3 regions of the Pseudoalteromonas sp. SG44-8 genome follow, and region 1 is predicted to be linked to each of the others. Evidence: predicted binding sites of a transcription regulator. Region 1 holds the regulator's gene; each other region holds the start of a gene.
What was found. The regulator sigma-54, encoded in region 1, starts transcription at its own class of promoters, with help from an activator protein. The targets are predictions, from matches to a motif close to GTTGGCACGNNNNTNGNNT.
Positions count from the first base shown of each region.

Region 1 (10,045 bases):
GAATGACACTTGTGACTGCATGATTGACCAAAAACTCCCCGTATCAACACCCAACCAATCAACCCCCACTAAATGAGCACCAATAATTGCAACTGCTGAAAATATCAACGCCAGTAATGGCATACTGATAAAGCCCGCCCAAAAGCGTGGCGCGATAATACGTTTAAGAGGGTCAATAGCCATCATTTCAAGACTTGATAACTGCTCAGTCGCTTTCATTAAACCTATTTCTGCGGTTAATGCACTACCAGCTCGCCCGGCAAACAATAATGCAGTAACAACAGGGCCTAACTCTCTAAGTAAACTCAATGCTACTAATGGGCCTAAGCTATCCTCTGCACCATAACCAACTAGTACGGTGTAGCCTTGCAACGCCAACACCATACCAATGAATAAGCCCGACACCATGATAATCAATAGTGACTGCGAGCCGACCATATATAATTGCCGTATTAAAAGCGGCGTGCCTTTTCTAAAATTAGGCAAACTCCACAACGCACCTATCAACATCTGAGTAGAGCGACCAAGTGCAGCAAACCGTCCTAACGTTTTATGACCTAGCATTTGCAAAAAATCAAACATCAGCGGCGCCCTCCCAGTAATTCTTCTTGATAAGGTTGAGCAGGAAAATGAAACGGCACTGGGCCATCAGATAATCCTTTTAAGAACTGCTGAACTAGGGCCGATTCATGATTACGCATTTCATCCGGTGTACCGCTACCAATAACGCCTTGATCGGCAATAATGATAACGTGATCGGCAATACTCATTACTTCTGTTACATCGTGAGTTACGATTAATGATGATAACCCAAGCACTTGATTAAGCGACTTAATCAACTTAACCAACACACCCATGGAGATAGGGTCTTGGCCTGCAAATGGCTCATCATACATAATTAATTCAGGATCAAGCGCGATTGAACGCGCTAATGCAGCACGACGTGCCATACCACCTGACAGCTCAGAAGGCATTAGATCTTGTGCGCCACGCAAGCCAACAGCTTGTAATTTCATTAGCACCACAAGGCGAATTAAATCTTCACTTAGACGAGTGTGCTCACGCAGCGGAAAAGCGATATTGTCAAACACTGACATATCGGTAAATAATGCGCCGCTTTGAAACAACATACTCATTTTGGTTCGCGCCGCATAAAGCTCTTTGCGCGACATGGTAGGAATGTTATTACCTTCGAATAAAATAGTGCCGCTATCTGGTTTTAATTGGCCACCAATTAAACGCAACATGGTGGTTTTACCAATTCCGCTTGGCCCCATAATTGCCGTAATTTTTCCTTTAGGGACACTAAAGCTCATATTTTTATATATACAGCGATTGCCCCTAGAAAAGCTTACATCCTTGATTTCTACTATTGGTTGCGACAAGTCGCTCTCCATTACTATTTTCACTAGTTCACCTATTTTAAGCGTTTTTACACCAAGATGGAAAAAACAAATCGTAAAATTTTGTAATATTCTATGTAATAGCGCTGCAAAGCTTACAGCCGTTGGCTTAACCGTCGCTTAAATAATTTTTCTCAGTCCAAATCAGTCCATAATCTAACAAGCTTCGCAGATTCTTTTATTTATACTTTCAGGTTGGCTTTTGTTACTATTTGCAGCCATCTCATTTTGAATAATTGGCGTAACGTAATGGTGACTTCTTTTGTCATTTTAATTCTCGGATTTGCAGCTCTCGTTTGGAGTGCAGATCGCTTTGTATATGGTGCTGCGGCACTGGCAAAAAATTTCGGTGTTCCTACTCTTATTGTTGGTTTAACAGTTGTTGCTATGGGCTCGTCAGCCCCTGAAATGATGGTCTCAGCATCAGCTGCGCTTGCAGGTAAAACTGACACTGCCGTGGGTAATGCCGTTGGCTCAAATATCACTAATATTTTACTTGTTTTAGGTATTACCGCGCTATTGCGCCCACTATCAGTATCATCAATGACATTAAAACGCGAAATGCCGCTTGTGCTGCTAGTGTCAATCGCCGCCTGGTATATATTTTCGGATAACTACTTTTCATTTGCTGAGGGCGTTGCATTAATCATAGGCTTTGTGGTCTTTATTGCGGGCTTAGTTATTATTTCTATTCGCGCTAAAAACCAAGCTGATGACCCATTTGTAAGTGAAGCCTGTGAAGACGTACCAGATAACGTGCCCACCAAATCGGCTTTATTTTGGTTAATTATTGGTATGATATTACTGCCTGTGAGCTCACATTTTTTAGTTGGCTCAGCAGTTGATATAGCCAAATATTTTGGCCTAAGTGATTTAGTAATAGGGTTAACCATTATTGCTATTGGCACCAGTCTGCCTGAGCTGGCAGCCTGTATTGCTGGGGTATTAAAAAACGAAGATGATTTAGCACTGGGTAATATTGTTGGCTCAAATATCTTTAACATTTTAGCTGTGTTGCCACTGGCTGGGATTATCAACCCTTCAATTATTGACCCTTCAGCTGCAAACCGTGATGCCTTAATTATGATTGGTGCCACCATAGCCCTTATAGCTATGTCCTTGAGCTTTAAAGGTACAAGACGCATTAATAGAGTTGAAGGTGGCCTGTTATTGGTCGCATTTTTAGCATATCAGAGTTATATTTTTAGCCAAGTTGCTTAATGCTACCCACAAAATGGATAACACAATGACGCAGTTAAATTTTATTGAACAAGGTAAGCGGGTGCTAGAAATAGAGCGCCAAGCACTGCTTGATATAACCCAATATCTAGACGAAAACTTTAATCAAGCTTGCCAATTGATGTATCAATGTCACGGAAGGATCATAGTAGTCGGTATGGGGAAATCTGGGCATATTGGTAATAAAATTGCTGCAACACTGGCAAGCACTGGCACGCCTGCGTTTTTTGTCCATCCGGGTGAAGCAAGTCATGGTGATTTAGGGATGATCACTCGTGATGACGTGGTTATGCTTATTTCTAACTCAGGCGAAACCAGCGAAGTACTGAATATTATTCCGGTTATTAAACGTATTGGCGCAAAAATGATCGCCATGACAGGTAACCCTGAATCATCAATGGCAAATTGGGCTGATGCTCATGTATGCATCAAAGTAAGTCAAGAGGCCTGCCCATTAGGACTCGCCCCGACTGCGAGCACGACGGCAACGCTTGCGATGGGTGATGCAATAGCCGTTGCTCTGTTAGAAACCCGAGGCTTTACTGCCGATGACTTTGCGCTATCGCATCCTGGGGGAAGCTTAGGCAAACGTTTACTATTGTGTTTAAAAGATATTATGCACAGTGGCCCAGCAACGCCTATGATCAATGACAAGCAATGTATCAAAGATGCATTAATCGAAATGTCGGCCAAGGGCTTAGGTATGACGGCCATTGTTGACGACACAGGGCAACTTGCAGGGCTTTTTACTGACGGTGATTTACGCCGAATTTTAGAGCAACGAATAGATATTCATAGCACTTTGATCAGCACTGTCATGACCCGCTCTTGCACTACAGCAACCGCGGATATGCTTGCCGCCGAGGCACTCAATATTATGGAGAATAAGCGTATCAATGGCTTAATTGTAGTTGATGATAAACACCACCCTATTGGTGCTCTTAATATGCAAGATTTGCTCAAAGCAGGAGTTTTATAATGCAGTTTGCTGACTTATATCAGCCACTTTCAGATGATGCGAGCGAGCGAGCACAAAAAATCAAACTCCTGATCTGTGATATCGATGGGGTGTTTTCAGATGGCCGCATTTATCTTGGCAATCAAGGTGAAGAACTCAAAGCGTTTAATACTAAAGATGGTTTTGGTATCAAAGCACTGATCAATAGCGGTTTTGAAGTTGCCGTGATCACCGGTCGTCATTCACAGATAGTTCAGCAACGGATGACTAGCCTGACAGTACCGCATATTTACCAAGGTCAAGAAAACAAGTTGCAAGCTTATCAACAGGTCAAAGATAAATTGCAGTTAAGCGATGAACAAATCGCTTACATAGGCGATGACGGACCTGACTTGCCGGTAATGGAATTAGTTGGTTTTGCGGTGGCAGTAAATGATGCTCACCCTTTGATCAAGCGAGTTTCACATTATACAACCATGCTCCCTGGTGGTTTTGGAGCGGTGCGTGAACTCACTGATTTATTAATGCTCGAAAATGGTAAATCATTAACCAGCGAAGGCACAAGCTCATGAATAGTGCGCGTTTAATATTATGCGTATTATTTGTCGGCTGTATGGTATGGCTGTGGTATCCGTATTTTTATCAAAGCACTGCCATAAAACAAAACCAAGAAGATATAATAGCAAAACCTGATTATACTGCGGTGGCATTAAAACAAACCGCGTTTGATGAACAAGGTAAAATTAGCCACAAAGTAACAGCTGCAAAAATGGAACTTTACCAACAGTTAGGGTTTACTTACTTTGAACAACCTATTTTTACACTCTATAATCAACAGCAAACGTGGCAAATTAATGCCGATGAAGCCACCCTATATGAAAATCATCAATTAATTTTAGAAGGTAATGTGGTTGCTAAAAACCTGACCAATAATGCCATGATTGAACATATAAACGCAGATAATATTCAGGTTGATATTGAACTACAAACCATGAGTTCAGAACAACCAGTTGAATTAATCGGACCAAATTTAAAGATCACTGGGCGCGGCCTCCATGCCGACTTAAAAGCCGAAGTGGTAGAACTAATTAACCATACGCGAACCATATATTATGACCAATAAATTTGCTCACTTGCTTGTGATACCAAGCTTATTCATTGCCTTTGCAAGCTTTGCTGAAAATACGGCACCACCTGCGGATCAAGTCTCTATCAGTGCTGAAAAGCAGCTTGCCCAACTGAAAGATAATATCGGTATTTTTGAAAAAAATGTTGAAATCATTCATGGTAACCGCCGTATCAAAGCGGATCGACTTGAAGTCCATAAGCGCGAAGATTTAGGCAATAACAAACAATTGCTTGTTGCAACTGGTAACCCTGCTTACTTTGAAGAAAAACAAACTGATGGCACAATAATGAGCGCCAGTGCTGATGAAGTCCGTTACGATGTCGCCAAGCGCTATTTAACTTTAATTGGTAATGCACAAGTCACTCAAGCAGGTCAAAAAATTAATGCCAAAAGCATTACCTATGATATGGACCAACAGCTGATCAGTGCTGAAAAAGGCGCAAGCTCAAACGATCGCGTACACACTATTTTGGTACCTGTTGACAGTAAAAAAGACAAACCTAAAGGGCAGCCATGAGTATATTAAAAGCTGAATTTTTAGCAAAAAGCTATAAAGGTCGCCAAGTTGTAAAAAGCGTGGGTTTAGAAGTTAGCGCAGGCAGCATTGTTGGCTTACTGGGTCCTAATGGCGCAGGTAAAACCACCACTTTTTATATGATTGTGGGTTTAGTACCTAGCGACAAAGGTAAAATAAGTATTGATGATAATGACATCACTTTACTGCCAATGCACAGTCGCGCACGGTTAGGGATTGGCTACTTACCACAAGAATCATCCATCTTTCGTAAGTTAACTGTTTATCAAAACCTGATGGCTATTTTAGAAACTCGTAAAGAGCTGAATAAACAAGCCAGAGAAGAAGCACTAGACAGCTTACTTGATGAGTTTAGCATTCAACATATTCGCGACAGCCAAGGTATGGCATTATCTGGTGGTGAACGTCGTCGAGTTGAAATTGCACGCGCTTTAGCCGCAAATCCAAAATTTATCTTACTTGATGAGCCTTTTGCTGGCGTTGATCCTATTTCAGTGTTAGATATAAAGAAGATTATTGAACACCTTAAAAACCGTGGTATTGGCGTACTTATTACCGACCACAATGTACGAGAAACCCTTGATGTTTGTGAAAAAGCCTACATAGTTTCTCATGGGGAGTTAATTGCATCAGGTACCCCTGAGCATGTACTTGCCGACCAAACAGTCCGCGATGTTTACCTGGGCGAGCAATTTAGGCTATAAAGCCACGCTCGGCTAAGTATCTGCTAGACTTAACGATGATAACAATAAAAGGATTGTTAGAGATACATGAGGCAATCACTCCAGCTGCGCATGGGCCAGCAACTTACAATGACACCACAGCTGCAACAAGCAATTCGCTTATTGCAACTCAGTACATTGGATCTCCAGCAAGAAATTCAAGAAGCACTCGACAGCAATCCATTGTTAGAGCTAGAAGAGCATGAATATTCAGACGACACGGCTGGTAAAAACGAACAAAAACAAGACAACGATGACTTAACTGTTAGTGCATCAGCAGACGACAAGCCCAGCGAATATGAACAAGAAAGTAGCGAAGCATTAAGTAAAGAGACTTTAAGTGACGAAATGGCTATGGACGTCACCTGGGACGAATACATGAGTGCTGCGCCAAATACGTCATCCGGCCCAATGCCTGAAGATGAGTCAATTTATCAAGGTGCTTCAACTGAAACCCTGCACGAATATCTGATGTGGCAATTACAGCTCACACCTTTTAGTCCAACCGATGAAGCTATTGCCATTGCGATTGTTGAAGCTGTTGACGATTCAGGTATTTTAACCTTGAGCTGCGAAGACATCGCAGAGAGCTTAAATCAAGGTAATAACGAAGAAGAAATCGAACTAGACGAAGTGCAAGCAGTGTTAAAACGCATTCAGTTATTTGACCCTGTTGGTATTGCTGCGCGCAGCCTACAAGAATGTTTATGTATTCAATTAAATCAATTTGATCCTGCAACTCCTTGGATTAGCGAGACTAAAATGATTTTAACTGATCATATCGATTTATTAGCTAGTCGTGACTATCGCACTTTGATGAAAAAGACTAAGCTTAAAGAAGATGAGCTGAAAGAAGTAATGACATTGATCCACAGCCTTAATCCAAAGCCTGCGGATACTATAGTACGCGAAGAATCAGAGTATGTTATACCTGATGTTTCGGTGAAAAAAATTAAAGGTCGCTGGGTGGTTGAACTTAATCCAGACAGCATGCCAAAAATTAGAGTGAACAGCCAATATGCGGCAATGTCACGCTCAGTAAAATCAAGCACTGACAGCCAATTTATACGTTCGCATTTGCAAGAAGCTAAATGGTTTATTAAAAGCCTAGAAAGTCGTAACGAGACGTTACTCAAAGTAACTAACTGCATTGTAAAACAACAGCAGGGATTCTTTGAGCATGGCCCTGAAGCAATGCGACCTATGGTACTAAACGACGTTGCTGAAATGGTTGAGATGCACGAATCAACAATCTCTCGCGTAACGACACAAAAGTACATGCATACCCCCCGTGGTATTTTTGAGTTAAAGTATTTTTTCTCAAGTCATGTAAGCACTGAGAACGGCGGCGAATGCTCTTCGACAGCTATTCGAGCATTGATCAGAAAATTGATCAGTGCAGAAAACTCAGCGAAACCATTGAGTGATAGTAAGATTGCAGATATATTGGCAGAGCAAGGTATCAAAGTAGCTAGACGGACTATTGCAAAATACCGCGAGTCGCTGGCTATTCCACCGTCAAATCAACGTAAAAGTTTGATTTAAGGCGTAAAATCACAAGAGGAAAATGCTTATGCAACTAAATTTAACTGGTCGTCACGTAGAAATTACTGATTCATTAAGAGACTATGTAAACAATAAGTTTGCCAAGCTTGAAAGGCATTTTGATCATATCAATAATGTCCATGTTATTCTTGATGTAGAAAAACTAAGCCAAAAAGCAGAGGCCACATTACATGTCAGTGGCGCTGAATTATTTGCCTCGACTGAGCACCAAGACATGTATGCAGCTATTGACGGACTAATCGATAAACTTGATCGTCAAGTAATTAAACACAAAGAGAAGCACGCTCGACACTAACACTATGAAATTAAGCTCACTTATTTGTCAGGACTGCAGTAAAGCTGCGGTCCTTTTTAATAGCAAAAAACGGATCATTGAATTTATAAGCCAATTGGCTCATGAACAGCTCCCTCAGCTATCACAACAAGAAATCCTCAACGCACTACTGTCGAGAGAAAAACTAGGTAGTACGGGTATTGGTCGTGGTATTGCTATCCCTCATGGCCGTATGAGTGGTGTTGAAAACCCGCTAGCAATAATTTTAGTGAGTGAATCACCGGTTGATTTTGATGCGATTGATAATCGCCCAGTTGATATATTTGTAGCCCTCATCGTACCAGATGGTGACAGCCAACTTCATTTGAAGACGTTAGCCACAATTGCTGATAAACTCAATAACAAAGATTTTTGTAAACAACTACGTAGCGCAAAAACAGACCAAGATTTGTATCATGTAATTGCAGCTCAATCGTAGTCATACCAATTGTATTGTATTGAATTAGAGAGTAATTATTGCAACAGGAAAATAGCTCTAGAACAAGGTGGAAATTATTTATATAGTTGTTCTATATAAATAATTTTAAACAAAGTTAGTGGGTTATTTAACAAGCAAGAATGAGCATGTTTTTAATAAAATTGGTATTAAATGAAGGAGAATTTACATGGAGTTAATCATCATCAGTGGGCGTTCTGGCTCAGGTAAATCTGTTGCTTTACGTGTAGTAGAAGATCTTGGCTATTATTGTGTAGATAATATTCCAGTTAACTTATTACCGTCATTAGTACGCAGTGTCTCTGATAATTACGACAAAATTGCCGTCAGTATCGATGTTCGTAATTTACCGAAAGAGCAGGAAGAATTTAACGACATTCTTGAATACTTGCCTGGTTTTGCAAATCCGACGCTATTTTATTTAGACAGTGATGATCAAACCCTGATCAAACGCTTTTCTGAAACCCGCCGCTTACACCCATTATCTTTGGATTCTTTGCCACTGGATTTAGCCATCAAGCAAGAAAAAGTGTTGCTTGATGTATTAACTACTCGTGCTGATTTCATGCTTGATACCACAGATCTCAGTGTCCACCAGCTTGCTGAGTCAATCCGTGAAAAGATTTTAGGGAAAAAAGATAAAAAACTAATCATCACCTTTGAATCATTTGGTTTTAAGCATGGTATTCCAAAAGAAGCCGATTATGTATTTGATGCACGTTTTTTACCTAATCCACACTGGGAGCCTGAGTTAAAACCGCTCACAGGCCTGGATCAACCAGTAAAAGATTATTTAGCCAGTCACAGTATCGTGCAAAAATTCACTTGGCAGATCCAAACCTTTGTACAAACTTGGTTACCGCACTTAGAACGTAATAACCGCAGTTACTTAACAATTGCTATTGGTTGCACCGGTGGTCAACATCGCTCAGTTTATCTAGCGCAAACTATAGGTGAAAGCTTCTCGATGAGCCACAGTAATGTGAAAATTCGCCATCGTGAACAAGAATAACAACTCACGTTTACAGTAAGGAATGTTGATGCGCTTAGAAGATACATTTTTAATAAAAAACAAACTCGGTTTACATGCTCGCGCAGCCAGCGTATTAGCGCAATTAGCTGTGCAGTTTGATGCCAGCATCACACTTCATCAAGATGACAAACAAGCCGCAGGCGACAGCGTACTGGGCTTAATGCTATTAGAAAGTAGCCAAGGCAAAGAAGTTAAAGTTGTATGTGAGGGCCCGGACGCTGAACCTGCTCTTGCAGCAATTGGTGAGTTGATCGCACAACGCTTTAACGAACAAGAATAGCTCGTAGTCAGTACCACTAAATTGCGTTAAACTGAATAAAGTCGTTAATTAAACAGACCAAGCGCGTTAATTATCGACAACAGTTACCCTACCTATCAAGTGTATTAATTTTTTAAGGACGCCAATGCCAGAAGCTTTTGAACAAGATTACCCACTACAACAACTAAAACAAGTGACCAAGTCACTTAACAGTGGTCAATTTGTTCAAGTAAGGCGTATGTTGGCAAAAACAGCTCCGTGTGACACCGCATTATTACTCGAGTCATCCCCGCATAAGATTCGTACCTTATTATGGCAACTGGTTGATCCAGATGTACAAGGTGACGTACTTGAAGAACTCTCAGAAGATGTTCGTTTAGGGATCATTGCCCAAATGGAGCCGAAGCACATCGCTGCGGCAACTGAGGACA
Region 1 covers NZ_JACJEQ010000036.1:22,215-32,259, reverse strand. Annotated here, with positions in the region: gene mlaE (lipid asymmetry maintenance ABC transporter permease subunit MlaE) at 1-582, opposite strand, end outside; gene mlaF (phospholipid ABC transporter ATP-binding protein MlaF) at 582-1,397, opposite strand; gene H5163_RS18925 (calcium/sodium antiporter) at 1,653-2,624, shown strand; gene H5163_RS18920 (KpsF/GutQ family sugar-phosphate isomerase) at 2,650-3,621, shown strand; gene kdsC (3-deoxy-manno-octulosonate-8-phosphatase KdsC) at 3,621-4,172, shown strand; gene lptC (LPS export ABC transporter periplasmic protein LptC) at 4,169-4,723, shown strand; gene lptA (lipopolysaccharide transport periplasmic protein LptA) at 4,713-5,246, shown strand; gene lptB (LPS export ABC transporter ATP-binding protein) at 5,243-5,968, shown strand; gene H5163_RS18895 (RNA polymerase factor sigma-54) at 6,035-7,531, shown strand; gene hpf (ribosome hibernation promoting factor) at 7,560-7,847, shown strand; gene ptsN (PTS IIA-like nitrogen regulatory protein PtsN) at 7,852-8,304, shown strand; gene rapZ (RNase adapter RapZ) at 8,492-9,334, shown strand; gene H5163_RS18875 (HPr family phosphocarrier protein) at 9,363-9,635, shown strand; gene mgtE (magnesium transporter) at 9,760-10,045, shown strand, end outside.

Region 2 (10,045 bases), on a different contig from region 1:
AACGGGGTGCACGCACTACAAGGGGTTGATTTATCAATAGGAAAAGGTCTGTTTGGATTACTTGGACCAAATGGCGCCGGTAAATCATCGTTAATGCGTACTGTTGCCACTTTGCAGTCAGCCGATGCAGGTTCTGTGATCTTTGACGGTATTGATGCATTTAAAGACCCACAAGCGCTTCGTCAGCGTTTAGGCTACCTACCACAAGATTTTGGTGTTTATCCGCGAGTTTCAGCTTATGACTTACTTGATCATATGGCTGTTTTAAAAGGGCTCGATAATAAAGCACTGCGTAAAGAGTCGGTTGAAGGCTTGTTGGCACATACAAATTTGTATCAGCATCGTAATAAAGCCGTGAGTGGTTTTTCTGGTGGTATGCGCCAGCGTTTTGGTATCGCACAAGCATTACTTGGTGACCCTGATTTACTGATTGTTGATGAGCCAACAGCAGGTCTTGATCCTGAAGAGCGTAATCGTTTTCATAATTTATTAGTAAGCCTTGGCGAGAAAAAAGTGGTCATTTTATCAACTCACATTGTTGAAGATGTCGCGGAGCTTTGCCCTAATATGGCGGTATTAGCCAGTGGCAAAATTTTACTTGAAGGTAACCCAATAGCACTTACTGATAAACTCCAAGGTAAAATTTGGCAAAAAACAACCAACCAAACTGAAGCGCAAGAGCTTGAACAGCATCTACCAGTGATTTCAAAGCGTTTATTCGCTGGGCAGACAATTTTAAATGTGTATGGTGAGCAAGCTCCTGAAGGGTTTACTGCTAGTCATGCTAACTTAGAAGATGTGTATTTTTCTACTTTGCATCAGCATCGTAATATCAGTGCAGCGTAGGGGGGGATATCATGTTTTTAAATATGCTTACCTTTGAGCTGCGTTATTTTATACGTCAGCCTTCATTTTATGTAACCGCTTTAATCTTTTTTTTAGTGGCTTTTTTTGCAAGTAGCAGTGACAACGTCTTACTTGGTGGCAGCAACGTTAATGTGAATTCACCATTTAGTATCTTGATGCTAGTTAGTATTTTGCTTCAGTTTGCTATTTTTTTAGTGGTAAATTTTGTTGCTGGTTCTGCGATTCGTAATGATGAAACGAATATGTCAGAGCTAGTTTTTAGCAAGCCATTCAAGCCATTAATGTATCAATTAGGGCGCTTTTTAGGTTCGTACTGTGTTGTTGCGCTTATTTTTGCGTTTGTACCGCTGGGAATATATTTAGGATCTGGTTTTGGTTTACTAGTTGGTTGGCTTGATCCTGAGTTGGTAGGAGATAACAAGTTAGGCTATTACTTAACGGCCTATTTTTATATGGCAGTGCCTAGCTTGTTTGTTTTAGCGGCTATATTTAATGGTGTGGCAACGTATTTTCGCTCAATGATGGCAGTATATCTTACCGCGGTTGCATTTTTAATCGCCTACTCTACCGTATCTGTTTACTTTGATGATTTAGCGTTTCGATGGATAGTGGGTTATGCCGATCCTTTTGCAAGTGGCTCATTACTTGATATTACTCGTTATTGGACTGCGAGTGATAAAAATACTCAAACGTTAGAGCTAACAGGGGTTTTACTATTTAATCGTATATTATGGGTTATATTGGCAGCTGTTATATTTTTTGCCTCAGGCAAGCTGTCATCTCGCATTGTTATCAAGCGCGAAAAGAAGAAACTCGCTGCCTCTAATTTAACTAAACAAAAAGAGGCGGCTCTCATTGCTTCTTCGGTAAATCATAAAGCGAGCGCAAGTTCTTTCAAACAACAGCTATTATTGCGCTGTGTTTTTGAGTTTAAACAAGTTGTTATCAGTGCGCCATTTTTGATTTTAGGTATTATTACTTTAGCTGTACTTATGGTGCCATTACTAGCTCCAGTTGGTTGGTATGGCACAGTTAATTGGCCTGTTACTCAAAACATGGTTGGTATCATTCAAAATGCAATAAGACTATTAATTACTATTGTTATTGTGTACTACAGCGCTGAGCTAGTATGGCGTGAACGTAATAGCGGCATGGGTGATATTGTCGATAGCTTTCCGGTGCATAATAGTGTGTTTTGGGTGTCTAAGCTATTGGCTTTAGTGAGTGTTATTGGTCTGCTTTATATTTTTAGTATGGTACTGACAATTACTGTACAGCTAATTAAAGGACAGTTTAATTTAGAGCTTGGACAATACCTATTTAGGTTAGGTTATTTTGCTTTTTTACCTTTTGTAATGCTCGCTATTCTGGCCTTTTTTCTGCAGATAATCAGTGCTAATAAATACATCGGCATGGGATTATTTGGACTGTATTATTTAGTGTCAATAGTGCTAAGTAATTATGGGTTTAGTCATAATATGTTTCATTTTGCCCAATCAAGTCCTGCTGCTTATTCAGATATTAACGGTTATGGTCATTACTTAACTGGAGTGGCATGGTACACACTTTATTGGGGAGGGTTAAGTGTGGTGCTAGCCGTTATTGGGCTTGCATTGTGGCACCGTGGCCCGTCACAAAGCTTACGCAATCGTTTTGCGCAGTTAAAATATAACTTAGGTCGAAAAGGGCAAGCGGCGGCAGTACTTGGGTTAGTGGTATTTATCGCTGCGGGCGCACAAATTTATTATAATACAAGAGTGCTGAATGATTTTTATACTAAAGATCAACTTGAAAACTTGCAAGTTGAATACGAGCAACAGTTTGTGCAGTATAAAGATGACCCACTGCCGATAATCACTGACGTTGATCTTAATGTTGCGATATATCCACAGCAGCGCAAAATACTCGCCACTGCCAATGTGCTTATTACCAATACTAGTGATCAAGCAATTAAGCGATTTTTGGTGAGTAAACCGGATAACAGCCCTCAGTGGAGTGTTAAAATTGCCGGAGGGGACATCACTGAACAATTGCCTGACTATAACTCAGCGTGGTTTGAATTTACTCAGCCATTAATGCCTGGTGAAGTGCGCAAAGGTGAGATTTCAGTCGAGCGCAGCCACCAAGGTTTTGCCGATAGCAACACCGATACTAAGCTTGTTGCTAATGGCACCTTTATTGATAATTGGCGCTTATTCCCGCGCTTTGGTTATAACGACAGTTATCAATTAACGGATAAACATGAGCGTCGTAAACGTGGCTTACCTGAGCTACAGCGTGCTAATAAACTTGAAGACACTCAGTATTACAAACAAAGCATGTTTGGCGCGAATGGTGGTTTTATCAACTTTGCTGCAACCATTACTACTGATGAGTCGCAATTTGCAATTGCACCAGGTTATTTAAAAAGTGAAACAGTGACTGACGGACGACGCACGTTCCGTTATGAAATGGATTCACCAATAATAAACTTTTATGCCATTTTATCCGCTCGTTTAGAGTCTAAAAAAATAACGCATAATGGAGTAAATGTTGAAGTCTATTACCATCAAGACCATACGTGGAACGTGGATCGTATGATTGAGTCGGTTACTGATTCAATTGATTATTTTTCTGCGGAGTTTGGTCCTTATCAACATAAGCAAATGCGTATTATTGAGTTCCCTGGTTATGAGTCATTTGCACAAAGCTTTGCTAATACTGTACCTTATTCAGAGCAAATAGGCTTTATTACAGATAACCGAGACAGTACTAAGATTGATGTGCCTTACTATGTTACTGCTCATGAGGTGGCTCACCAGTGGTGGGGGCATCAGGTTACCGGAGCTAATGTGCAAGGTGCTGCAGTATTGTCAGAAAGTTTATCGCAATACAGCGCAATTATGGTACTTAAGAAAAAATACGGTGAGCAAAAGCTACGTAAATTCTTAAAGTATGAACTTGATAAGTATTTGCAAGGTCGCTCAGTTGAAGCGTATCAAGAAATGCCGTTGTATAAAGTAGAAAGCCAAGCGCATATTTATTACCAAAAAGGTTCAGTGGTGATGATGGCCATGCATGATTTGTTTGGTGAGGAGCGTTTAAACAGCATTTTAAAAGAGTTTGTTAGTGACTTTAAATATCAAAGTAATCCTTACCCGACCACGTTAGATTTACTTAGTTATTTGAAACGTGACGCGACTCCCGCAGAGCAAGCGTTCATTGATGATCAGTTTATGTATATCACTTTATATGAGCTGACAATGAAAGAAGCGAAAGTATCTGATGAGGCTGATAGTGATGGCTTGTACACGGTCACTCTAACTGTCGAGGCCGCTAAAAAGCGTGCCGATGGTCAAGGTGAAGAAGCAGAGCAACCACTTGATGAAATGATTGATATTGCATTATTTAACGATGATCCTGAAAACCTACTAGCTGAAGATTTTGTGATTTATTCACAAAAGCACCGGTTAGTAACCGGCACTAACACCATTGAACTAAAAGTGAAAGAAAAGCCGCTTTTCGCAGGGGTTGATCCTTTTGTTAAGTTAATTGATAAAGATAGTGTTGATAACTTGGCTAAGTTTTAGAGTTCGTTAGCTGAGACTTGGTTTATATCCACTTTCACAAGGTGAAAAGCCGCATTTATTGCGGCTTTTCTATTGCTCTAAAACGGGCTAATTCATCAGTTAACCATTTGCTAGCGGTTAATGTGCTACTATCAGGTAAAATAACCGTATAGGCTTTACCACTCCATGAACTTTTGCTGGCAAGGTTGTCAATAAAATCATCAGCGGTTTTTGCATAGCGTTTGGCTTTTCGGTATTTCATGGCTAAATGCTCAGCAGCTTCTTCACTGTTATGTTCATCGCCATTTCGAATAAACGTTGCTTTACTTTGCTTAATAAAACTAATTAAGTGACTGACTTCCTGATCTGCGCTTGCTGCAACACTTAGCCGACTAACGCACAGTAAAAGGCACGCTATAAAAACGTATATATTATGGGGTAAGTGTTTCATCTATAGCCTCATTTAGGTGTAAATTTACCATTATAGGATTGTGATCTGAGCTTTGTTTTTGTGGCACACGGGTTGTATTAACGGTTACACCGCGGGGCCATATTTGTTCAAGCGCAAGACCAAAAGCATTTGTCCGTTTATCATCAATATAAAGCGTTTTTGAGAAACCAAGCTTATAAAGTGCGGTAATAGCTACCTTTTGCCTTGCATCACTACATGCATTGAGTTCCCCAGCAAAAATAATCGGTCCTTGATGTTGTTAAATCTTGCGTGAGTGTATGAGCTGTTTCAGTAACGCCTTTATATTCGTCTGACAATGGTGCTGTGGCCAATGCTGTGATGCTTAGCAAAGCAATGGCAATTGCTACAATAGCAATAAAAGAAAATGATTTTATCTGCATCAATGACCTTAAAGTAATTTGACTAAAAAGAATGTTACTGCATTTTAGGTGCTCTAAATAAGATAAAGTTCCTACAAAAGCTTGCCAAGCTAATGAATACAGTTTGTTTCTACATTTTCAATACAGTTTCTTACTTTTTTTAGTAGGCATTCATTTTACACTCTGCACCACTAAATTAATCAGGATTAAGTTATGCGAATTTTTTTAATAAGTTTGTTATTTATTGTGCTTGGAGGGTGTTCAGCTGTAACAATCCAACCACAAAAAATGGCTAAACTTAGCTCAAAACCAACTTATCAAGATAGCCGTCCATTTTTTATGTGGGGACTGGTTGGTGAGCAGCGTGTTGATGTAAAAAAGGTATGTGGCGATCAAACTGTGGTGCAAATGCAATCACAACAAACATTTACCGATGGTGCGCTAGGGTTAGTCACGTTAGGTATTTATGCACCACACACAATTAAAGTCTGGTGTCAGGAGCAAGGTAGCGAAGGAGTTGGAATATGAAAAAGTTAACAGGGTTGTTCACTATTGTATTTATTGTCGTGTTAGCGGGGTGTACTAATATTCATTTTGATAACGGTGAATATGATGACTTATCTGAAAACCATAAAAGTGAGCAATGGCATCACAACTTTGCCGCCGCTCTTTATGAGGGCTCGAATGCGGTTGATTTATCTGAGATTTGCCCTGATCCGCAATGGCAAAGTGTGCACACTTATAAATCATTTACTAATGGCTTAGCAGAACTGGTTGTTAACGAAGTTGGGCCTATTTGGTACCCAAAAACAGTTGAGGTGAGTTGTGCACAGGTACCGTATAAAGTGCAGTAATTTTTAATAATCAAAGATCATGTTAAAGTTGTACTAGTTAAGTACCTTAACCTTATTTAACTCAATCATATAGTTAGCATCGCACTCACTTTTAATGGGTGCTTTTTCTATGCTGGATATATTATCTTCTTCTCTCTATTAAAAGTATATTAAGTTAGTAGAATATAGTCCATTCGTATAGAGGCTGGCATTTTTTAGCATCGTGCACCAAATAGTTGAGAGATAATAATGAACAACGCAGAGCGTAAAATTGACGAACTAGTACTAGGGTTTTGGCGATTATTAGATTGGCAAATTACTCCACAACAGTGTTTAGCTTTTCTCGAGCAAGCAATTGAAGCTGGCGTAAGGCACACCGATCACGCTGACATTTACGGTGGATATGGCTGTGAAGCAGAGTTTGGTAAAACCTTGGCTTTAAAGCCAAGTATTCGAGATGAGATTAGAATTATTACCAAGTGTGGTATTAAACCTGCTTTTGCAAGCTTAGGATTAGCAGGCCAAGCTAATCATTACGATTCGAGTGCCGCACATATTATTAGCTCAGCACAGCAATCGTTAAAGCATTTTAATACCGATAGATTAGATGCATTACTTATTCATCGCCCTGATTATTTGATGAATGCAGACGAAGTAGCTGAGGCATTCACTACTCTTAAGCAAAATGGTGATGTACTCGAATTTGGTGTATCAAACTTTACGCCATCACAACTAAGTTTATTGCAGTCGCGTCTTGATTTTGAATTGGTGACCAATCAAATTGAATTTTCACCGTATGAAATGCAAGCACTTGATGATGGTAGTTTAGACCAATGTCAGTTACTTGATATTAAACCTATGTGTTGGTCACCTTTGGCTGGCGGTCGCATTTTTGCAGAAAATGATGAAAAAGCGATTCGCCTGCGTCAAGTACTTGAGCAAGTCGGTAGCGAAATTGGTGCAAGTTCTATTGATCAAGTGGTTTACGCGTGGTTATTAATGCACCCAAGTTTCCCATCAGTGGTACTGGGTACTGGCAATATTGAGCGTGTTAAATCGGCTGTTGCCGCTAAGCAGTTAAAACTCAGTCGTGAACAATGGTATCGTATTTGGCAGGGTTCAACAGGGCACAGTGTGCCATAGGAGTTGTAAGTTTTAAGCTATAAGCAGTCTGAGTTGAGGGTAAGTCTTGACATAAAATCTGAACTTAGCCGCTTACCAAGATCGAGAAAGGGCCTTACGGCCCTTAGTGTTGCAGCAAGTAACACATTCTTTTTTATAGGCTAAAGTCCATTGAAAAAGCAACGTAAGCCTTAATATCACTGTCATCCATATCGGTATCAGATAGACCAAAAGTGAAGCCATCTTTAGAGATAGATACGCCGTAGTCGATGATATCGTCATCACCAATAAAATCACCAGAGTAGTGACCTAAGTGTAAAGCCATTTCAGTGCCATTACTGCCAACAGCGAAACCGTAATCTGCAGTCAGGTATAACGAATCACCAAAGTCTGTGCCATCACCGCTTGCGGCTGAAGTTGCAAGAACTGATGCGCCAAAGCTAAAGCCACCCATACTGATGCTACCGTAAATTTCAGAAAAATCAGCGTCTGCGCCAGAAGCTGCATCAGGGTAAGCGTAATAGATGTAGCCAACGTCGTAGCTCATATTTTCATTAATATCGCCACCAAAACCAGCATAGAGATCAAGCTCGTAGGTCATTTCATCGGCCCAGCTTGCATTTGAAGCCCAAGTACCAGCATAAAAACCTGATTCGTTGGCATAATCAATACCACCTGAAATTGCAGCATCACCACCGGTTTGTTCTTGACCACGCCATAAGTAGTTTGAAGTTGCTGCGGCATTGGCTGTTACTTCTGCATATGCTGCTGTAGATGTTGCACCCATGAGTACAAGTGTGCTGATCGCAATTGCTGATTTTAGTTTTAACATGTTTGGTATCCTGTTGTTATGCTGATTTTTTGGCTCGCAATTATTAATTAGATTGCAGTCTATAATTGCGGATCCTATTTTTAGTTGTCTACCAGGATAATTGCACTGCTTGTGCCAAGTTAAATGAAAAGCAATAATTTATATTTAAATTACTTTATAAACAAAGGTATAAATATTTATAGTGAAAGGAGGAGATTGTTTTTTACGAAGCCTGCGCACTTTATTGGTGCGAAAAAAAACCCGCATGCACAACTCAGTTGCAGCGGGTTTTTGTATTTTTTACTGTGGTTTAACCAAAAATAGTACGCATTAGGCTGATTGTTTCGTTCACGCCACGGCCTTTTTGTACTTCGCTGATAATTGAATCACGCTTTGCGCGAATATGCTCAGGCATATCGTCAGCAGCAAGTGCGCGATCAACAAGTATTTCAGCAGACTCTTTACCACGACGCACTTTTCTAGTGCCAGTGGTTGTTGTACGCTTTGGTTTACTCAATAACTTGATGTAGTTAGAGTTTTCAGGCGTGTTTTTGTCTGCGTGATAGAAAAAGCACGGAATTAACGCTTTGATTGCAACAAGTTGTTGATCCAGCTCGCTGTCACCACTTGCCATTTTAAACCAAGACATACCATGAACTGCTTGGACAATATCCTGCCAATAACGCGCAAAGTCACGATTATTTAATTTAGTAATAGCCAATGCTGAACAAAGTGCATCTAAACGGGTGTTATTAATTGGTGTAAAAACATCTGGGCGGCGCATTGCTAATAGACGAGTTGCCGGTGCAAGCGTTGGCTTTTCATTGCTATCAGTAAAGGCTTTTAAATATTTGACCACAAATTCTTGGTAATCAGCTTCAGTTACTTCACCTTCTAAAGGTATATGTGCTAATGCTTCATCAAATAATGCAGGCAGGTCGGCAAGCATTTGATGAAAAGCTTTGGCGCTTTTAGTAGAGCTAAACCATTCAACATCAAAATTATAACTACTTGGATCCAGTGCAGAAGTATGTTTGCCACTAAATGCTAATAAATCTTCAGGGATCATCTCTTTCAGTGATTGCTCGCGAATACCAGCTATATAGTTGGCAAGGCGTAACTGTTCATCAAGGGCTAACACATCTTTATGTTGCTCTATAAATACACTAACTACAGGCCAAGGCGCTACGCGTAATGTTTTCAATTGTAAGAAGCTAATTGCTGAAACTAATAAGTCATTAAGCTTTTTTAAAATTGGTAATTGATTGGTTTCGAGTAAGTCATGATTAATACGGTCACGGCTAGCATTAAGTAGTTCATAGCACCAACCTAAGAAGTCTTCAGGATGATTTTCTATTTTCACCGCCATCAGGTTTAAGCTGATTTCAGAAGCCTGCTTTAGAATATTTTGATAAATATGGCCTTCTTGTTCGCCTAATGCCATTTGTGAAGGTGAAATGAGCAATTTTTTCATGCCTGATGGTACTCCGGTTAAATACATTTTTCAGTTGTTTAATTTTAGCGCAAAACGTCTTAAAACAACAGGGCTGTGCATCATACCGGAGAATACAGGGGATGCAATCTTGATAAGTTAAATCTGCACAAGATTGCATTTAAAGGGGTTAATCTGCTTCTTCAAGTGAAAATAACTGCTCCACAGTAGTTTCAAACTGCCGAGCTATCTTCAATGCAATGATCACTGAAGGTGTAAAGCGTGATGTTTCGACCGTGCTGATTGTTTTGCGTGAAACGGCGATAGCATCGGCTAGCTCTTGCTGTGAAAGCCCAGCGGCTTTGCGAAATTCAGCTATATGGTTTTGCACATTACCTCCTAATCACGGCTTTGCCAAAAAATTGAAAAGCCATATACCAAACTCATAACAGCTAAGTAAAAGGTGGCCATGGTACTGTGTGTTACATCAACAGCAAGGTTATCTGAAGCTAAATATATCGCCCCCATGCTAAACAGCAGAGCGAGTACAACATGTTTATAGGCTATCGTGTCTATAGTATTTAAATACTCATCTTTATAA
Region 2 covers NZ_JACJEQ010000034.1:11,872-21,916, reverse strand. Annotated here, with positions in the region: gene H5163_RS18535 (ABC transporter ATP-binding protein) at 1-846, shown strand, start outside; gene H5163_RS18530 (M1 family aminopeptidase) at 858-4,436, shown strand; gene H5163_RS18525 (DUF5329 domain-containing protein) at 4,492-4,866, opposite strand; gene H5163_RS18520 (hypothetical protein) at 5,079-5,267, opposite strand; gene H5163_RS18515 (Bor family protein) at 5,460-5,774, shown strand; gene H5163_RS18510 (Bor/Iss family lipoprotein) at 5,771-6,100, shown strand; gene H5163_RS18505 (aldo/keto reductase family oxidoreductase) at 6,329-7,222, shown strand; gene H5163_RS18500 (TorF family putative porin) at 7,356-8,033, opposite strand; gene H5163_RS18495 (hypothetical protein) at 8,323-9,486, opposite strand; gene H5163_RS18490 (helix-turn-helix transcriptional regulator) at 9,635-9,835, opposite strand; gene H5163_RS18485 (hypothetical protein) at 9,844-10,045, opposite strand, start outside.
Region 2: H5163_RS18500 (TorF family putative porin) is a predicted target of sigma-54. The motif match lies at 8,134-8,152, and genes of this name have one in related genera.

Region 3 (10,045 bases), on a different contig from region 1:
CTGGATAATCCATCTATCTCCAGTAGCTATTTTAGTAAACCTTTTAACCAAAGTTCTAGTTAGTGATTTCACGGGAGCCAAAATGAGCCAAACAGTTGCAGATTTAATGACATCAGATCCATTTGCCGTAAGTGCAGAAAACACCCTACACGACGCACATAATCTAATGAAGGAAAAAAATATCCGCCATATTCCGGTAATTGATAACAATGGCGAACTAGTGGGTATGTTGACACAAAAAATCATGATTGCCCAAGTGATGAATATTATGGCTAATTACAGTCCTAGCGCACTTGAACGAAAGGAAAAACAAACGAAAATACACACTATTATGGCAACCGATTTTGCCACTGTACTAGCAACCCAACCACTGCAAGATGTTGCTCGGTTTTTTGTTGATAACCGCCATGGTTGCATGCCTGTGATCACTGAAAAAAATAAACTCGTGGGTATACTTACCTCGTCCGACTTTGTGCGCCTAGCGGCCGCTTTATTATCTTAATGCAAGGTGATAATAAGACCGCTATCCGTATAAAATGAATATAAACTCGTATAATAGTGTATGCCAAGTAGTCATTGGCACACACTACAGCCAGCCTTTGTGTTTAAAAAATAAATAAGGGGCAAAGCCCGATAGCAACATAATGCCAATTGCAAATGGGTAACCCCATTCCCATTGCAGCTCAGGCATTATATTAAAGTTCATCCCATATACACTGGCTACTACGGTAGGTGGTAAAAAAACCACCGAAGCAATAGAGAAGGTTTTGATAATTTGATTTTGTTCAATGTTAATAAAACCTTGTGTTGAATCCATCAAAAAGTTCACCTTATCAAACAAAAAGGTACAGTGAGACATTAGCGTATCTATATCAAGTACAATTTCTCGTAGTGATTCGCGATCCTCATTTTGTACACCTAAACGACGTATTAAAAACGAAATATTGCGCCGCGTATCCATTAAACACAAACGCACTTTCCCATTCGCATCCTCTAAACGCGCGATACGACTAACCGCTTCTTCTAGATCAGAGTCATCTTCTTCTAGTACATATGCACTGAGCTTCTCTAACTGATGATGCATATCCTCGAGCATATCAGCATGGTTTTCGACTTTTTGATCGAATAATGTAACCAATAACTGTTTTGGCGTATCACACATTACTTGACCTTTACGTGCTCTTAAGCGTAACAATCGAAAGTCAGCCAGCTCGTCATCGCGAATGGTCAGCAAACAGTTATCCTGTAGTAAACAGGCAACTGTTACCGTATTAAAACGTCCTTCATTGGGCGACATAAACAATGCATGCACATGCAAGCCTTCATTGTCGATAAAACATCGCGATGAAGCTTCAATCTCTTGCACATCCCCTGACTCAGGAAAAGTTATATTGAGCGTTTTTGCGAGCGTATTTCGCTCATCTTCCGTTGGGTTGATTGTGTCAATCCAGTGTGCATTTCTGATTGATACTTCAAGAGAGGTATCGGATGAAGGCTCTAACTCTTTGATCACCCCCTGCTCGATAGAAAAAAATCTCAACATGCACTTCTCCTTTAATAACAAGATGAGTTGAGTATATGTAAGTGATGATTAATCAACAATGACAATACACTCCTGCATCTCAGTTATTATTAATAGTAAGCAATTCGCTAACACGTAACAGCACCTTTTGTTTTGCAGATTTTACAAAAAAGTGCATATTTTTCATGGCATATCAAAGAAAGCTTTCATCCCCCTCCTTTGAAAAAAATACAAAACATTAAATATCAGCAACTTAAAAAATAATTTTTATCGGCACAACCATTGCTTTATATAAACTAACGCATGTTCATAGACTTTATTAGACGCTGTGAACATTCCTTATAAATCAGGAGGAATAATGAGTAACAATAACGAAACAAACAAAATCGCTGAATTTACTGCCCCAGGTATGAATGAAGAATCTGCAAAAAATACCATTGCTACACTTGATAACCGCATGGTCGCACTGATCGATTTACAATTGACTCTAAAACATATTCATTGGAATGTAGTTGGCCCAAATTTTATTGGCGTGCATGAAATGCTCGACCCTCAGGTTGAAGTGATCAGAGCAATGACCGACACCATCGCCGAGCGAATCGCTACGTTGGGCGGAGTTCCAGTTGGTACTCCAAAATCGATAGTTGATCGTCGTTCATGGCAAGATTACTCAATTGGTAAGGGCTTGGTAAAAGATCACTTAGTTGCGCTTGATAAAGTATATAATGGGATTAATGGCGATCACCGAAGTGCGATTGGCAAGCTATCAGAGCTCGATCCGGTATCTGAGGATATGCTAATTAGCCAACTTGCCGATTTAGAACAGTTTCAATGGTTTGTGCGTGCACACTTAGAGTCGTCAACGGGCAAACTCAGCAGCTAATCTAGCGGTTTTGTGTTCAGTTTAAACTGACTAATTTATATTTAAAGTCAAAGATCGGGCTATTTAAAGCCTGATCTTTATTTATTACTGATCAACAATAATATCGCCACTTTTTGTTTATATTAGATCTTAAACTGACCTACTAAATTGCCTAAACTCTCCCCTCGACCAGCTAAGTGATGACTAACTGATGAGGTTGTTTTAATTGAACGTGTTAGCTCATTAACGATTTCTTGAATCGCAAAAACGTTACGGTTAATTTCCTCAGTTACACTACTTTGCTCTGTGGCAGCTGTAGCTATTTGCGTGCTCATATCGTTAATTGTGGTAACCGAGCTGGTTACCGCCCCTAAACTTTCAGAAATTGCGCGAGATGACTCAACTGAGCGATTGCAGCTTTGCTGGCTTGCCAACATTGCCTTTACCGCTGCTGTGACTAGCGTATGTAACTCATTAAGCATTTCATTAATCTCTAACGTGCTCTCTTGTGTACGACTGGCTAAACTTCTCACTTCATCAGCTACAACCGCAAAACCACGGCCTTGCTCGCCAGCCCTTGCAGCTTCAATAGCCGCATTAAGGGCCAATAAGTTAGTTTGCTCAGCAATGCCACCGATAACACTTAATACACTGTTAATTTTTTTAGATTGTTCACTTAATGAATTAACCTGTTCAGCAGCTTGATTAATCTCACTCATTAAATTTGAAACTTCTTCTAAAGAAACATCTACACATTTTTGAGCATTGGCAACATCTTGCGTGGCTGACTGGGTTGATACCGCCACTTGTGTGGTATTTTGCGCGACTTCCTGAGATGTTGCTGACATTTCGGTGATCGCCGTTGCTACCAGCTCAGTTTCATGATTATGGTTTACTAACTGATTTTCAATTAACTGTGTTTGTGTATTGATATCATTTGATGAATCTTTTACATCACGAGTTACATCTGCCACATTGGTGATAATGCTATGTAGTTTACTAACAAACACATTAAATGAATTACCCAATTGACCAATTTCATCGTTACTATGCACTTCTAAGCGCTTAGTCAGATCACCTTCGCCTTTTGCTATATCATCTAAGTTTTGCACCATATTTTGGATAGGCTTTACCATATTGTTTGCCGCAATTAAGGCAAAAAACACCGTCAACATCACCCAAAATAATGCAATTAATAACAGGGTCGTTACTTTTTCATTCATATGAGCTTGTATTGTTGCTTGGTACTTTGTTAGCTCAGCTTCAATATCATCCATATAAGCGCCCGTTCCTAGCATCCAATCTGTACCAGGAACCATCGCTGCATAACCCATTTTTTCAACTAACCCCGTTGTATTAGGCTTTTGAAAATCATAATAAAAAGCACCGCCACCTTGTCTTGCTTGCTCAAGTAATCCAACAATTATTTTTTTACCATTGGGATCGGTCATGGCTATTTTATTTTGCCCTTCAATTGCATCACCCAATAGAGCATGGAAAATACTAACGCCTTTTGTATCATAGATAAAAAAGTAACCATCTTTGCCAAAAGTGAGATCTCGCAATGCATTTTTTGCATCTTCTTTAGTCCCCTTGGCTAGTTCGTAATTAATTATTTGACGGCCTATCTCAACCTCAGTTGCTAATAAACTTTCTTTGTCAGCAATTAATTTTGTTTTAAACGATACAAAATTTTGCTGCTGATTTTGATACTCTAAATAATATGAGCTGGCCATTAAACTAATTAAAAGCAGCGTGAGCGGCAAAATAGCTAATAGCAACAGCTTGTTTTTCAGACTTAGATTACTCATTTTTCCTCACGTGTAACAATGTAAAGCTCCATGGTATTGATACATCGAGAGCTTATAAAAACTGTAATTATACTGCCAATTACAATTAAGTGTTTATTTGAAATCAGAAGCTATTCAAATACCATATTCACATATATATAGATTCTGGATATAAGACAAACGTATAGTAGCTGCAAGTTACCATAATAAATTTTTACTAGTACAGTAAACGTAAAAATTGCAAGCCAACAAAAACACAATTGCACAATAATTACACAACACGCAACTATAAATGAATATTGAACTGATTTTGGCCTCGCCATTAGTTTGATGAACTGACGTTTAATATTTTTAATGGCTATGTTATTTGTGATCTCCATGCTATCTATCAATATTAAGCTTTTCATCCACCACGTTTTCACATAGTCTGAAAGCAGACTGAATGTAAAACAATACAAATTATAACAAGGTAGTTTTATGAGCAATCAATTAAATGTATTAGGTACGCGCTTGCATTTGTGCTGCGGGAATACAGGCTACACTCGAGAAGGGTTTTGCTATGTCCCTGCATCTGATTTTGGTAACCACAGTGTATGTGCCATCATGACTGAAGAATTCTTACAGTTTTCAAAAGCACAAGGCAATGACTTGATAACGCCTAATCCAATGTACGATTTTGCAGGCCTAAAGGCTGGTGATAAATGGTGTTTATGTGCCGTGCGCTGGCACCATGCGGTTGCTGAAAACGTAGCTCCGCCGGTTATACTTGAGGCCACCCATGAAAAATCGTTACAAGTAGTCTCTCTTGAAGTATTAAAGGCTCACCAATACTCTGCACGTTAAAAGTTTCCAATAGGCATTTACACACTCTAAGATAAAGCCATTGCGCTGGTTTTATCTTATTCACCATCTAGTATGATATTAGCAATGTGATAACACCAACCAGCTAATATCGCTCAACCTTAAACTTTTTCATCAGACTTAACACTCAATCAAAAGCAGTCCTAAGCCTAAGTATCTGCTATTTATTAAAAAAATCCTCACCCCTGAGCTATACTTGTTAATATATTAAATTTACTATCCAAGTGTGCTTACGATTAAATAAGGAAACTTTAGTGCTGTCGCGTTTGTATGATTTTATGCCGGGTTTAAACACTTTACTTCATTATGAACGAAAGTGGTTTGCTGATGATGTGAGGGCTGCGTTATCCGTTGCCGCCGTTGCTCTACCTGTTGCTATCGCGTATGCACAACTTACTGGGGTTAACGCCGCTGTCGGGCTATATTCATGCATATTACCCATGATTTTATATGCCCTGTTTGGTACTTCCAAACAATTGATTGTCGGACCCGATGCAGCAACATGTGCGGTTATTGCTGCAGTGGTGACACCACTTGCAGCTGGGGACAGTGTTAAACACTGGCAACTCGTTGTAACTATGACCGCGATGACTGGCTTTTGGTGCTTTATTGCTAGCCGATTTAAATTAGGGGTATTAGCAGACTTCTTATCCAAGCCTATTTTAATGGGCTTATTAAACGGTGTTGCAATTACGATTATTGTCAGCCAATTTTCTAAAGTATTCGGTTTTACCTTCGATGACAGATATTTACTTGAACGATTAGGAGGTGTGCCTACTTATTTATCACAAACCCACATCCCTACTCTATTAATGGCCCTGTTTACCCTCGGTGTTTTTTTTGCCATGAAGCGACTAAAACCGACTTGGCCAGCATCGATGTTTGCTATCGCATTTGGTGCCCTATTAGTGTGGGTTTTTAATTTAAAACAGTTTGATATCAACACAATTGGCACTGTAACCGGTGGCCTTCCAGTGTTTAACACCCCTATTTATGATATTGGTATTATTCGTGAACTTGTCGTGCCAGCACTTAACTTAGCAATTGTCAGCTTTGTCAGTATGATGCTTACAGCCCGCAGTTTTGCCGCTAAAAATGGCTACGACATAGATGCAGACAAAGAGTTTAGAGCGTTAGGTATTGCTAACATTGGCTCTGCTTTATCGCAAGGTTTTGCTGTCAGTGGTGCAGACTCTCGAACAGCTGTTAACGATGATTCCGGTGGTAAAACGCAATTAGTGTCGATTATCGCAGCGGGAATTATTGCTGTTATCGCCCTATTTTTAACCGCTCCCCTAGAATTTATTCCCAGTGCAGCATTAGGTGTTGTGCTTATTATTGCTTCAATCCATTTATTAGACTTAAAAGCCGTTTGGCAATTAAAGCGTAAAGACAAACAAGCATTTTACCTTGCGCTAGCCACCTTATTCGCAGTGTTATTTATTGGCGTAATACCAGGCATCACTCTCGCTGTACTATTGGGGTTATTCCAGTTTATTCGCACCGTAATGCGCCCTACCGACAATATATTAGGTGTTGATATTAAGGGCGTTGTTAGGAGCCTTGATGCCACAGATAAAGCAAAGTCAGTACAAGGAGTCTTTATTTATCGTTTTAATTCTCCTTTAACTTACTTTAATGCCGGTTACTTTAAACGGCGTTTGCTAGAACAATATGCGCGGCAAAAAGACGACACGCAATGCGTTATTATCGACGCAGTCCCCTGCTTCACCCATTTAGATTTAAGTGTCATGGCCATGCTCGCCGATTTAGACGTGATATTTAAAAAACGTGGTATTCGATTAGAACTTGCTGGCAGAAAGCGGCAATTACTATCATGGTTTGAAATTGCTGGTATGACATCCGGTAAAGACGGCATCTACGTGCATTCAGATCTCTATATTGCCTTACAAAAAAACAGCGTCAGCCAACCAAGTGCACAAGTGAATTTATTTACAACACATCCAAATGAGGGTACTGCAGAACAGTTATAAACATGCGTATGTAATTATGATTGTTGCAAGCAACTAAGGCGATAGTCCTTGCTTCCCCTAATTTAGTAAGGACTTTATACAAACCACGTTTTTTCGTAAATCACTCAGTGCAAAACCTGTTCAGGCTTTTTTAACAAATTTAGCAGTCACTATCATTTCGCCTACGCCATCGACCTTACAATCGAGCTGATGATCTTTAGCATCTTTTATCCAGCGTATAACCGCTTTACTGCCAATTTTTATCACTTGTGAGCTACCTTTGATTTTTAAATCTTTTACTACAGTCACTTTATCGCCTTCGCACAAAAGCGTGCCATTGGCATCTTTTACGCTAATCACATCGTTTAACAGTATCGCATCTGGATCCCACTCATAAGCGCACTCAGGGCAGATCAACAAGGTTTGATCTTGGTATACAAAGTCAGATTGGCATTTAGGACAGGAAGGTAAAGACATAAATTAGCGTGCGTAAGTAAATTTATAACAATGGTAATGGCTAATAATGATTTTGTCTATTTGTGGAGTTATTACGATATAAAGTTAATAAATGCATTGCTAAAGCATACCAATGAAGACTTTAAACTACTTGGAAAACATCCCTAGTTATTCTAGTATCTATTGGTCAAAGCTTATTATTTGCATTTAAATGAAATCATTTCCGTCACTATATTTTGCTAATCTATTTTTAATTATTGGCACCGGTTTACTCACCACCTATTTAGCCCTCTATTTAGGGAAAAATGGCATCTCGACCTTTTGGATTGGGTTAATGACCTCGTGTTATTACATGGGTTTGTTGCTTGGCTCAAAGCTTGGTTATCACCTTATTAAATCGGTCGGCCATATTAGAACCTTTGCAGCCAGTACCGCCGCTGTTTTAGCGTGCGTTGCAGCACATGGCGTTAGCGATAATATTTATTTATGGTTAGCCCTGCGGCTATTTGTAGGCCTTGGTATGATGTGTAATTACATGGTGCTCGAAAGCTGGCTCAACGAACAAGCTGCACCAGAGTCTCGCGGGCGAGTGTTTTCGTTTTATATGATCACCTCTTATCTGGGTATGATTTTAGGTCAATTTGCATTAGCCGAATTCCCAGAGCTTGGCTATGCACCACTATTTTTAGTGTGCATGGCGCTGGCAATTGGCATTATTCCTATTTCAATCACTCGTAGGATTCACCCCAAGCCATTAAAACCAATTCAAGTCAGTCTGTTTGACTACTTTAAAAAAGTACCGCAATCACTTACAGCTGTTCACTTTGCGGGTATTATAAATGGCAGCTTTTACGGCCTTGCACCAACATTTGCCAAGTCATCTGGGTTTAATTCGTCAGAAATTGCCATTTTTATGTCTGCCACTATTTTTGCAGGTCTGATCGCGCAATGGCCAATGGGGATATTGTCGGATAAAATACGTCGTAGCGTGTTGATCCGCACCAATGCGGTTGCGATTGGTGTAGTTAGCTTGGCTTTATTTTTGCTACCTATTACGCAAACACTCGCCTTTGCACTCACTTTTATGTTTGGGTTGTTCGCCTTTACTTTATATCCATTATCCTCAGCCTTAGCTAATTCACGCGTTGAAGATGAAGAGCGCGTTGGCGTGTCATCTGCGTTATTAGTTGTTTTTGGAGCCGGTGCAGCACTTGGTTCAACTGCCAATGCACAAGTTATGACCTATTTTGGTCACCAAGCCCTTTATGCCTCCATCGCATTATTAACGGTGATAATGTACTTATTACTCACTTACATTAATTCGAAACAAAAAGTAGAACAACCGGAGCCGAGTGATTACGTTGTAGGCACATCAGACGTTACCAACTCGCCTCTGGCTGCGACCATGGATCCACGAATAGAAGAAACGACTGCCCACGAGCAAATGTTGGTGGTCGATGAAATTGATGATGAATATGAAGAAAACAATGCAGTCTTTGATACCGATGATCCGCAGGGAGACCTGTTTAAAGACTTTCAAACGCAAGACGAAACCGCAGAACTAAAAAAATAGCGATTCATTTTCGATATAATAAAAGCAGGTAACAGCCTCTATTTACCTGCTTTTATTTAGCTTTATTTAGCAGCTATCGTCATCTACGTAAGCTTTAGACTCGGTACTTAGTTACGAGTCTATTGCGTAGCAAAAACCTTCCATGTACCCTTATCAAACGTCCCAAATCAGTAAACCACTATGTATAAGCGCAAACTTTTTTATTTTGGCCTGACAACTGCTTTTATTTTATTTTTGGCACTACTGAGCACCGCAATTTCCGCTCATTTAACTCGCGAAAACCTGCTACAAAGTAATATTGCTCAGTCATTATTAGTTGAGCATGAAAAGCTATCGAGTATCTCTTACCGACTTTTTAAACAGCTAACCGATGAAATCATTTTTGGTCAAAATGCCAACCAAGCCTATGTACGAAAAAAACAAAACCTGATCCAGCAATCAATTAACCAAATCAAAAAACTGGAGATTGAGCAACGCAATGCATTAGGCCTATCCTTCACTAAAGGCAGCGTTGAAGACACCGATGAACTTGTAAGGCTCATTGATGAAATAACTGTTGAATTTAGAGCCGTAGTAAGCAGTGATAACAAAGCGCCTTTAAATCAGCAAGCACAGCTAAAACGCTTACTTGAAGTAACCATAGACGATCAATTTAGAGAGGCAATCAACTCGGCAGTAGCGCGTCAGGCACGTGTTGTGGCGGCGATCAATGCAAAAATTGAGATGCTTAATACCACTATTTTATGGTTTGCGATTGGCCTAGGTGCCCTCTCAATTCCGCTAATATTATATGGCTGCTATTGGCTGTTTAATCAACTTTATCAACCACTGATATTAATCGCTAATGCAACTAACTCGATTGCGTTAGGACACTATCAAAAGCCAATCTCAGTAAAACTAGATGATGAGTTTGAAGAGCTTGCAACATCGATAAACCAGCTTGCACTGCGCCTGCAAGAACACGAAAAAAACGCAATAAAATCAAGAAAACAATTAGAACTTGAAGTA
Region 3 covers NZ_JACJEQ010000035.1:9,027-19,071, forward strand. Annotated here, with positions in the region: gene H5163_RS18650 (HPP family protein) at 83-502, shown strand; gene corA (magnesium/cobalt transporter CorA) at 587-1,543, opposite strand; gene dps (DNA starvation/stationary phase protection protein Dps) at 1,881-2,405, shown strand; gene H5163_RS18665 (methyl-accepting chemotaxis protein) at 2,528-4,195, opposite strand; gene H5163_RS18670 (DUF2237 family protein) at 4,652-5,017, shown strand; gene H5163_RS18675 (SulP family inorganic anion transporter) at 5,290-7,029, shown strand; gene H5163_RS18680 (zinc ribbon domain-containing protein YjdM) at 7,150-7,485, opposite strand; gene H5163_RS18685 (MFS transporter) at 7,676-9,037, shown strand; gene H5163_RS18690 (sensor histidine kinase) at 9,218-10,045, shown strand, end outside.
Region 3: dps (DNA starvation/stationary phase protection protein Dps) is a predicted target of sigma-54. The motif match lies at 1,792-1,810, and genes of this name have one in related genera.